DNA from 2 places in the Ruegeria sp. SATB045 genome. Region 1 is predicted to be linked to the other one. Evidence: riboswitches for the same ligand, from Rfam matches in the RefSeq annotation. Region 1 holds a riboswitch; the other holds the start of a gene.

Region 1 (3,864 bases):
GGCAAGCCGGCTGTCATGCCGGGCAGCGCTGGGTCGCATCTTGGTGTGATTGACCTGACGATGAAACTTGGTGACGACGGAAAATGGCAGGTAGAAACGCACCGTTCACACCTGAAGGCAATCGCACCCGACTTTGTTGGCGCTGAGGTTCCGGAAGACCCCGAACTGTCGCGGATTTTTGCCAAGGCGCACCGCGAAACTCGCGCGCAGTGCAACACGCCCGTTGGACACACGTCGCATCATCTGCACAGCTATTTCAGCTTTTGCGCCTGGGATCGCGGTCTGGCGCTTGTGGCTGCCGCGCAAGCTGCAGCATTGCGGCAGCATATGCAGGGAACTGCCTATGCAGGGCTACCCGTTTTGTCGGCAGTTGCACCGTCAAAATTCGGCGGTCGTGCAGGACCTCGGTTTTTCACCGATATCCCACCCGGGCAGATATGTACGCGCCATGTTGCCGACCTGAACGTGTTTCCGAACGAGATGCAGGCCGTCATTGTCTCGGGCACTGAAATCAAGGATTGGCTGGAAATGTCCGCTGGCGTGCTGAACCAGATGCGCCCGGGTGAACAATCGGACCTTGTGGATACGAATCGCGCCGGACATAATTTTGACGTGCTGCACGGGCTAACTTACGCACTAGATCTAGCATCTCCGGCGCGGTTCGACGCAGGTGGCGCAATACTTCATCCCAACAGCCATCGGGTTCGCGAATTGCGATTCAACGGCCGCCCTATCGACGCAGATCAGCGCTTTGTTGTCGCGTTGAACAACTATCGCGCCAACGGAGGCGGGAATTTCCCGTTTGCCGAAAACGCGACCCGAATTCCTCTGCCGGTCCTTCCGATTCAACCTATTGTACGGGATTACCTGTCGGGCGTCTTACCGATGGACCCTTTGGAAGAGGCACTCCAGCCTTTTCGGTTGTCACCCATACCCGGTGCCCATGCGCTTGTGAAAACCGGAGCGGCCGCTGACCAACACCTGGAAGAACTGGCACGCTACCGCGCCAAAGTCATCGGTCCGGATGCGAAAGGTTTTCTGAATATTCAGCTCTCCCTCTGACGGGTTGCCAAGCATGAACCAAATGCCTATATCCACCGTTGAGAGGTTGGCGCGGGCGAGCGCCTCGCCAACCTGGTCAGGTCCGGAAGGAAGCAGCCACAACGAGCCCCGCTTGGGTCGATGTCCAACCTCTCACTTCATCCCCGACAGTTTTGACCGGTTTAGGCACGCAGCACTTATGCGATCAAGCGCGGCCATAGGGACGCGTTACGACGCGCGAACGCGCCGATATGGCCAATGTCCTTAAGTCCGAATTCCTGCGGTGACAGTACATGACGCCGAGCGCTGGAGCCGTACAGATCTGCCAACCGCCAAACGGCTTCGGGCGGAACCATCTGGTCGTCCTCGAAAGTGAACAGATCGACCGGTTTGCCTTTCTCTGCCCAGGTTGCGGCAGGTAGCGTTTTTCCGATTTCTGGCAGATAATTTTGGGGTGCCGTGCACCACTTGCGCCACTGCCAGTAAACCGATGCAGGCAGGTCGGCCCCAAATCCCACTGCTTTGCCTGGCAGGTATCCAACAGTTTTTACCGCCAGCGGAACATGTCCATACCAGAACAAGGACGCCAGCGCGCGATAAGGCCAAGGGTGATCACTGATTGTCACCAGCCCCGAACACACACAGATCATGCGATCTATATGGTCGATATCAGGTTGTATTGGCCCCAACATCCCTCCGACCGAGTGCCCTATGCTCCAGTGTTCTGCGTGTGGGTAACGTTGGCGCATTTCCGCTCTGGCGGCAGGCATGTCGGTCAGCGCCCAATCCGCCATCTTTACCCGCGATTCCTGCAGTAGTCCGGTCAGTGAGTGGCCAAAGTCACGATAGTCGTAGGTCAGGCAAGCGATCCCCTGATCCGCTGCCAGCCAATGCGCGAAATGCTGATAGTAATCCCTCGGGACACCGGTCGCACCATGTACAACCACAGCGACTTTGGGATCGGTCACGGGCCGGTACAGGCGCGCCGACAGCATTGCCGAACCGGCAGAAAACCGAAAATCCTCAGTCAGGACGGGGGGTGTATCATCCAGCATAGCGTTGCTCACCTGATCTGAACTGTTCGGTTCACCCCTTATCCCCACTTTTTTGGCCGGGCTGAGTCAAGGGCGCATCAAGATGACCAAACGTCCACTTTGCGCGCGCGCCCGCTTGACTCAAAGCCCGCTCAACCGCTAGCGATGGCGTGATGGTTCTTGTCCCGTGTCGGGACAAGATGAAAAGGGAACACGGTGCGGTTCTGCCCGGTCATGCCGGAACGATCCAATGCCGCGACTGCCCCCGCAACTGTAAGCGGTGAGCAATGCCGAAATACCACTGGCCCGCAAGGCTGGGAAGGTCGGCAACGCTATGACCCGCAAGTCAGGAGACCTGCCATCAAAGCAAAACTGTAACTCGGGCGGGGTGTCCGGGCGGGATTGTCAGCGCGCTGTCACACCTGATCTACGCCCCGTTCCCCGCGCGGAGGGCGCATTATGATCTGGAAGACAAAAACGCACCAATTCAGTGCAACCCTATGTCAGAAAACCGGCAAGACCTGCCCGGCTCTGGCGCAGATGGCACGGGCTATTGTGCAGGCGATGGAATCCGCAGTGCCTGCCACGTCGGATGACTTCGCGTTGGACGGCAGCGGAGAGCTGGGCCATTGCCCACAGGGCTGCATCGCCCGATTCCGCGCCCAGAAAGATCAGATTCGCATCTTCTGCGGCACCAGCACGGACGCCTCGCTCGACGCGTTGGATGGTTATGCGGATATGCTGTTCGGCCCCGATGCTGCGGCCCGTCCGGCCGGCCAGTTACAAGTGCCGCCCTGTGCCATGCTTGAAGTGTCAGAGCTGGCCCCGGCGCAACCAGCACAGCCCCAGCAGCATCTGGCGTTGTAACTCAGTCCGGCGCGCAGGTTGCCCAACGCATCTGCCCGTCGGTTTCAACCGCACAGGGCCGCACGGCGCGCAGGCGGCGCAACGCCGCGTCGGACGCGATGCCCTGTTCGACCATAAGCCGCAGGGCGATCATGCCCGACCGCCCGCACCCGCCCCGGCAATGCACCAGCACCCGCCCTCCACGCGCCAGAATATGCGCGGCAGACTGGCTGATCCGGGGCCACGCGGCCTCGGTGTCCGGCGACGGCGCGCCAAAATCTTCAATCGGCAGGTGCGTCCAGGTTATGCCCTCGGCGTGCAGGTCATCTCCCAGTTTTCCCGCTCCGGTCTGCTCCATCTCGGAGCTTGTGGTCATCGAAATCACAAGATCGGGCCGCCAGCGGCGAATGATATCCAAATCCCGCGCATACTCCCCCGCGCGCCCCGGCAGCGGCGACAGCGCGAAATGACCGGCCCCGACCTCGACCACGTGAATTGCAAATGGCTCCATCCCCGGCCTCCTTTTCACATAGCTTCTATGCTGTGCAAACTGACCTGCAAACCGAATTTCCCCCAAGGCGGCGGTGGACGCGGGCGGCGGGGGTCTCTAGGCTGCGTCGGAACCCGAATCCGACAGAGCAGATATGACCGACACGCCCAGCCCCGCCTATCAGGTTCTTGCCCGTAAATACCGCCCTGAAACCTTTGCCGATCTGGTCGGGCAGGAGGCCATGGTACGCACGCTGAAAAACGCGTTCGAGGCGGATCGGATCGCGCAAGCCTTTATCATGACCGGCATTCGCGGCACCGGCAAAACCACCACGGCCCGGATCATCGCCAAAGGCATGAACTGCATCGGCCCCGATGGCGAGGGCAAACCGACGACCGAACCCTGCGGCCAGTGCGAACATTGTGTGGCGATCATGGAAGGTCGCCATGTGGA
Region 2 (3,864 bases), on a different contig from region 1:
CAGATCGGGTTCTACCGCGACAATATTTTCCACCGAGGGATATTTCGGTGCCAGTTCGGGGATATCTCCACGTAGCGTGTCGAATTCAGGACTGGTTTTGTACCAGCCGGTGATGCCCGTGAGGCCGACGATTTTGTCTTGCAGACCCAGCGCAAAGGCCATGTCGGTCATGTTCATGTCATGTACGACCAACCGTTCGGGTTGGGTTTCAAACACCAACGGTTCACCACAATTGTCTACGGTCACTTCATGCGCAGCAACACCGCCCGCCATGGCCATAACCAGAGCCACGGACAAGATATGTTTCATTTTGGAAATCTCCTGGAGGGTTGGGAAACAGTGGTTTTTCGTATGTCCAGCGCGGGGATCATCCGACCGTCGTGCTGAAAGAACAAGTAGTCGACGCCGAACGTGTCGCGCACATGTTGAGTCGTCAGGACCTCGGAAACAGGGCCAAACCCGGTCAGCCGGGTAGATTTCATCAACGCAACATGGGTGGCGAATTCGGGGATCATGACAATGTCATGGACAATCATTATGACGGTTATCCCCAGTCCAGCGACCAGCGACAACATCCGCCCTTTGGCGTCGGGATCCAAATGGTTCGTCGGCTCGTCCAAAAACAGAAGAGTAGGGTTCTGTGCCAGCGCACGCGCGATATGGGCGCGCTGACGTTCGCCACCCGACAACACTGCCATGCGCTTGTCGGCAAGCTCCAAAAGGCCGGTCAGGTCCAGAATTCGCGTCAAGTCGTTTGCGTGATCTTCAGAGGAGCGGTCCGAGCGAATTGGAATTTGCCCAAGTGCCACATAGTCACGCAGATGCAAGCGCCCATCGGGATATTCCTGCTGACTGACGACGGCAATTTTTCGGGCGCGCTCCGTCGCTGACAGTGTCTTCAAGCTCTGCTCTTGCACCAGAACGTCGCCTTCGGACAGAGCTTCAGCGCCACAAAGTAAGTTCAGCAGAGTGGTTTTGCCAGCGCCATTCGGACCGGCAATGGCCAGAACCGACCCCTCTTCAAGGTCGAACGAGATGTCTTGCAACAGAACGTCACCGTGAAAAGAATAGTAGGCTACACCACGCGCCTGCAGGAAGGGTCTGGTCATCATCGAGCTCCTCGAACAGCCAACGCCGGCATGCGCGCCAATGTCTTGGTTATCAGAGGCGCCGGCCTGTCTGTGGCCTTTGTCCAACCAGTTGCGCTGCCCAGGTATTGCGCGGCGAATTGGGCAAGAGCATTCAGCTCTTGCTCGGTGCCGATATCACCAAACAGGTATTGGGCTTTTCCTAGGGCCTGAAATCCGACAGTGACCGGGTGATCGCATCCAGCCATACAGTCTACTGTGCGCACTGCGAAACCCGCAGGCAATTCAGGGCACAAGGCATCCGCAATGTGCTGCGCTGCCTCCAAACCCTGACAGGTCGCGCAGATCAGAACAAAATGATCAGTGGGCTCGGCCATCAAGCGTCTGTTCCACGGCCGCTGGGGCCGTACTGAAACGCGGTCGCGCATAAAGGCGTACGAGGTACCATCAAGCCTCCTTCCAGGACGCCCCGCCCCGGGTTGGTTTCGGTTGCGATGGCAGGTCTCCTGACTTGCGGGTCGAGGCTTGGCCACCCTTCCCGACATTATTCATGTCAGTGGGATATTGGCTTCGCTCACCGCCTACAGTTGCGGGGGCAGTTACGGACTTGGCACTTAAACCTCACCGTATTCCCTTTTCACCGCTGGAGCATGCCCCAGGGAACCATCAAATGCGTCACTGCCCGAGATCAGATCGCCGGTCAACACAAATCACCGGAGGTTGCGCAGGAATGTAGTTTTGAAAATATGTTTCCCTTCAAGAAAATTGCAGGCGATAACGACGAAGCGAAAGGCGTTAAGGATAGGTTGGTGAAAGCATCAAACGATAGGTCCAAACCTCAGTTTTCTCAGGATCCCCACAAGGTCAGGGACCCCGGTGAAAAGAACCTCGAAACGGCGATCGGTCGTGAAATCCGCGCGTTGAGGTTGCAGCAGGGCGTGACAATTGCGGAATTGTCGGGGCTGACCGGGTTATCCATCAGTATGCTGTCAAAAATCGAAAACGGCTACACATCGCCTTCATTGACGACGCTACAATCGCTGGCCAATGCTCTGAGCACACCGATCACTGCATTTTTCCGCAGATATGAAGAAACCCGAAACGCAACCCACACCAAAGCGGGAAAGGGCGTTGAAACAGAGAGAGCCGGGACACGCGCAGGCCATCAATACAGCCTTTTGGGTCATATGGGGTCTAATGCCAGTGGTGTTGTGGTCGAACCCTATCTGATCACGCTGACGGAAGAGTCCGACACTTTCCCGACGTTCCAGCATGACGGGATTGAAATGCTCTACATGCTTGAAGGCGAAGTCGATTACAGACACGGCGATCAAATTTACCTGCTGGAGCCGGGTGATACGTTGTTCTTTGATGCGGACGCACCGCATGGACCCGAGGTGCTGCGCAAACTGCCAGCCCGCTACCTGTCGATCATCTCATATCCGCAGACGCGTTAGTCACGATTCGGCGATTGATAAACCGCTGCTGAGGTTTTGCGGGGTTGCTCTCCGTGATTTTTGAATGCGGGGGAAATAGATAGCCGAAAATATTCCCCTTATGAATATTAATTTCCCTTTGTTGATAACCTGAAGTTCAGGTGTTAGCGTCTGCCCAACTCAACACAGGAGAAGCTGACACATGTGTGGAATTGTCGGCCTTTTTTTGAAGGACAAAACGCTCGAGCCTCAATTGGGCGCGATGCTGACAGATATGCTGATCACAATGACAGATCGCGGCCCGGACAGCGCCGGGATCGCGATTTATGGACCTGTCGGAGATCAGGCGAAGCTCACCGTGCAATCCGACAATCCGGACGCGGATTTTCAGACTTTGGCCGAAGATTTGGCCGACGTCTTGACCAGCCCCGTCAGCTTGGGCCGCAATGACACTCATGCGGTTCTGAGCGTGGCCAACGACAAAGTCAGCGCTGCGCGGCAGGCCCTGAGGGAATTGCGCCCTGGCCTGCGGATCATGTCCGACGGCGATGCGATCGAGATCTATAAAGAGGTTGGATTGCCTCGGGAGGTGGCGGAGCGGTTCCAATTGACCTTGATGTCCGGCAGCCACGGGATCGGCCATACACGCATGGCCACTGAATCCGCCGTTACCACGGAAGGGGCGCATCCGTTCAACACCGGCGCAGATCAATGTCTGGTGCATAACGGGTCGCTGTCCAACCACAACGCCCTGCGCCGCAAACTGATGCGCGAGGGCGTGCGGATCGAATCCATGAACGATACCGAGGTCGGCGCGGCCTATCTGACATGGAAAATGCAAAACGGGGCCACTCTGGGTGAGGCGCTGGAAAGCAGCCTTGAGGATCTCGACGGGTTCTTTACCTTTGTGGTCGGCACCAAGGATGGGTTCGGCGTGGTTCGCGACCCCATCGCCTGCAAACCGGCGGTAATGGCCGAGACCGATCAATATGTGGCCTTTGGCAGCGAGTATCGCGCCTTGGTCAACCTGCCGGGAATCGAGGATGCCCGCGTCTGGGAACCCGAACCCGCAACCGTCTATTTCTGGAGCCACTAAAATGCAGAGCTATGATGTTGCCGAACAGGGCCTGCGCGGGCTGAACGCCGCCCTTCAGGCCCAAAGCACCGAGACAAACCAGACCCAGTGGCAGGTTCAGAACCCCAAGGGCAGCCATGCCATCGCTGTCGGTCTGGATGCCCCGATTGAGGTCACGGTCAAGGGTTCGACCGGCTATTACTGCGCGGGGATGAACCAGCAGGCGACCGTTCGGGTCGAAGGCTCTGTTGGGCCGGGCGTGGCC

The links. A riboswitch is a leader RNA that binds a small molecule or an ion and turns the genes downstream of it on or off. The one in region 1 is predicted to bind cobalamin.
Region 2: it holds a riboswitch for cobalamin, as region 1 does, so the genes downstream of both, AC2FNR_RS03110 (DUF1636 family protein) here and AC2FNR_RS13125 (hypothetical protein) in region 1, are expected to answer to the same signal.

The regions. Positions count from the first base shown of each region.
Region 1 covers NZ_JBXWSR010000024.1:47,708-51,571, forward strand. The annotation lists gene AC2FNR_RS13110 (bifunctional 2',3'-cyclic-nucleotide 2'-phosphodiesterase/3'-nucleotidase) at 1-1,062, shown strand, start outside; RNA gene ffs (signal recognition particle sRNA small type) at 1,102-1,200, shown strand; gene AC2FNR_RS13120 (alpha/beta hydrolase family protein) at 1,239-2,096, opposite strand; cobalamin riboswitch at 2,233-2,452, shown strand; gene AC2FNR_RS13125 (hypothetical protein) at 2,535-2,942, shown strand; gene AC2FNR_RS13130 (protein-tyrosine phosphatase family protein) at 2,944-3,432, opposite strand; gene AC2FNR_RS13135 (DNA polymerase III subunit gamma/tau) at 3,566-3,864, shown strand, end outside.
Region 2 covers NZ_JBXWSR010000012.1:253,445-257,308, reverse strand. The annotation lists gene AC2FNR_RS03120 (ABC transporter substrate-binding protein) at 1-309, opposite strand, end outside; gene AC2FNR_RS03115 (ABC transporter ATP-binding protein) at 306-1,109, opposite strand; gene AC2FNR_RS03110 (DUF1636 family protein) at 1,109-1,465, opposite strand; cobalamin riboswitch at 1,568-1,771, opposite strand; gene AC2FNR_RS03105 (helix-turn-helix domain-containing protein) at 1,898-2,545, shown strand; gene AC2FNR_RS03100 (class II glutamine amidotransferase) at 2,727-3,620, shown strand; gene AC2FNR_RS03095 (protein GlxC) at 3,622-3,864, shown strand, end outside.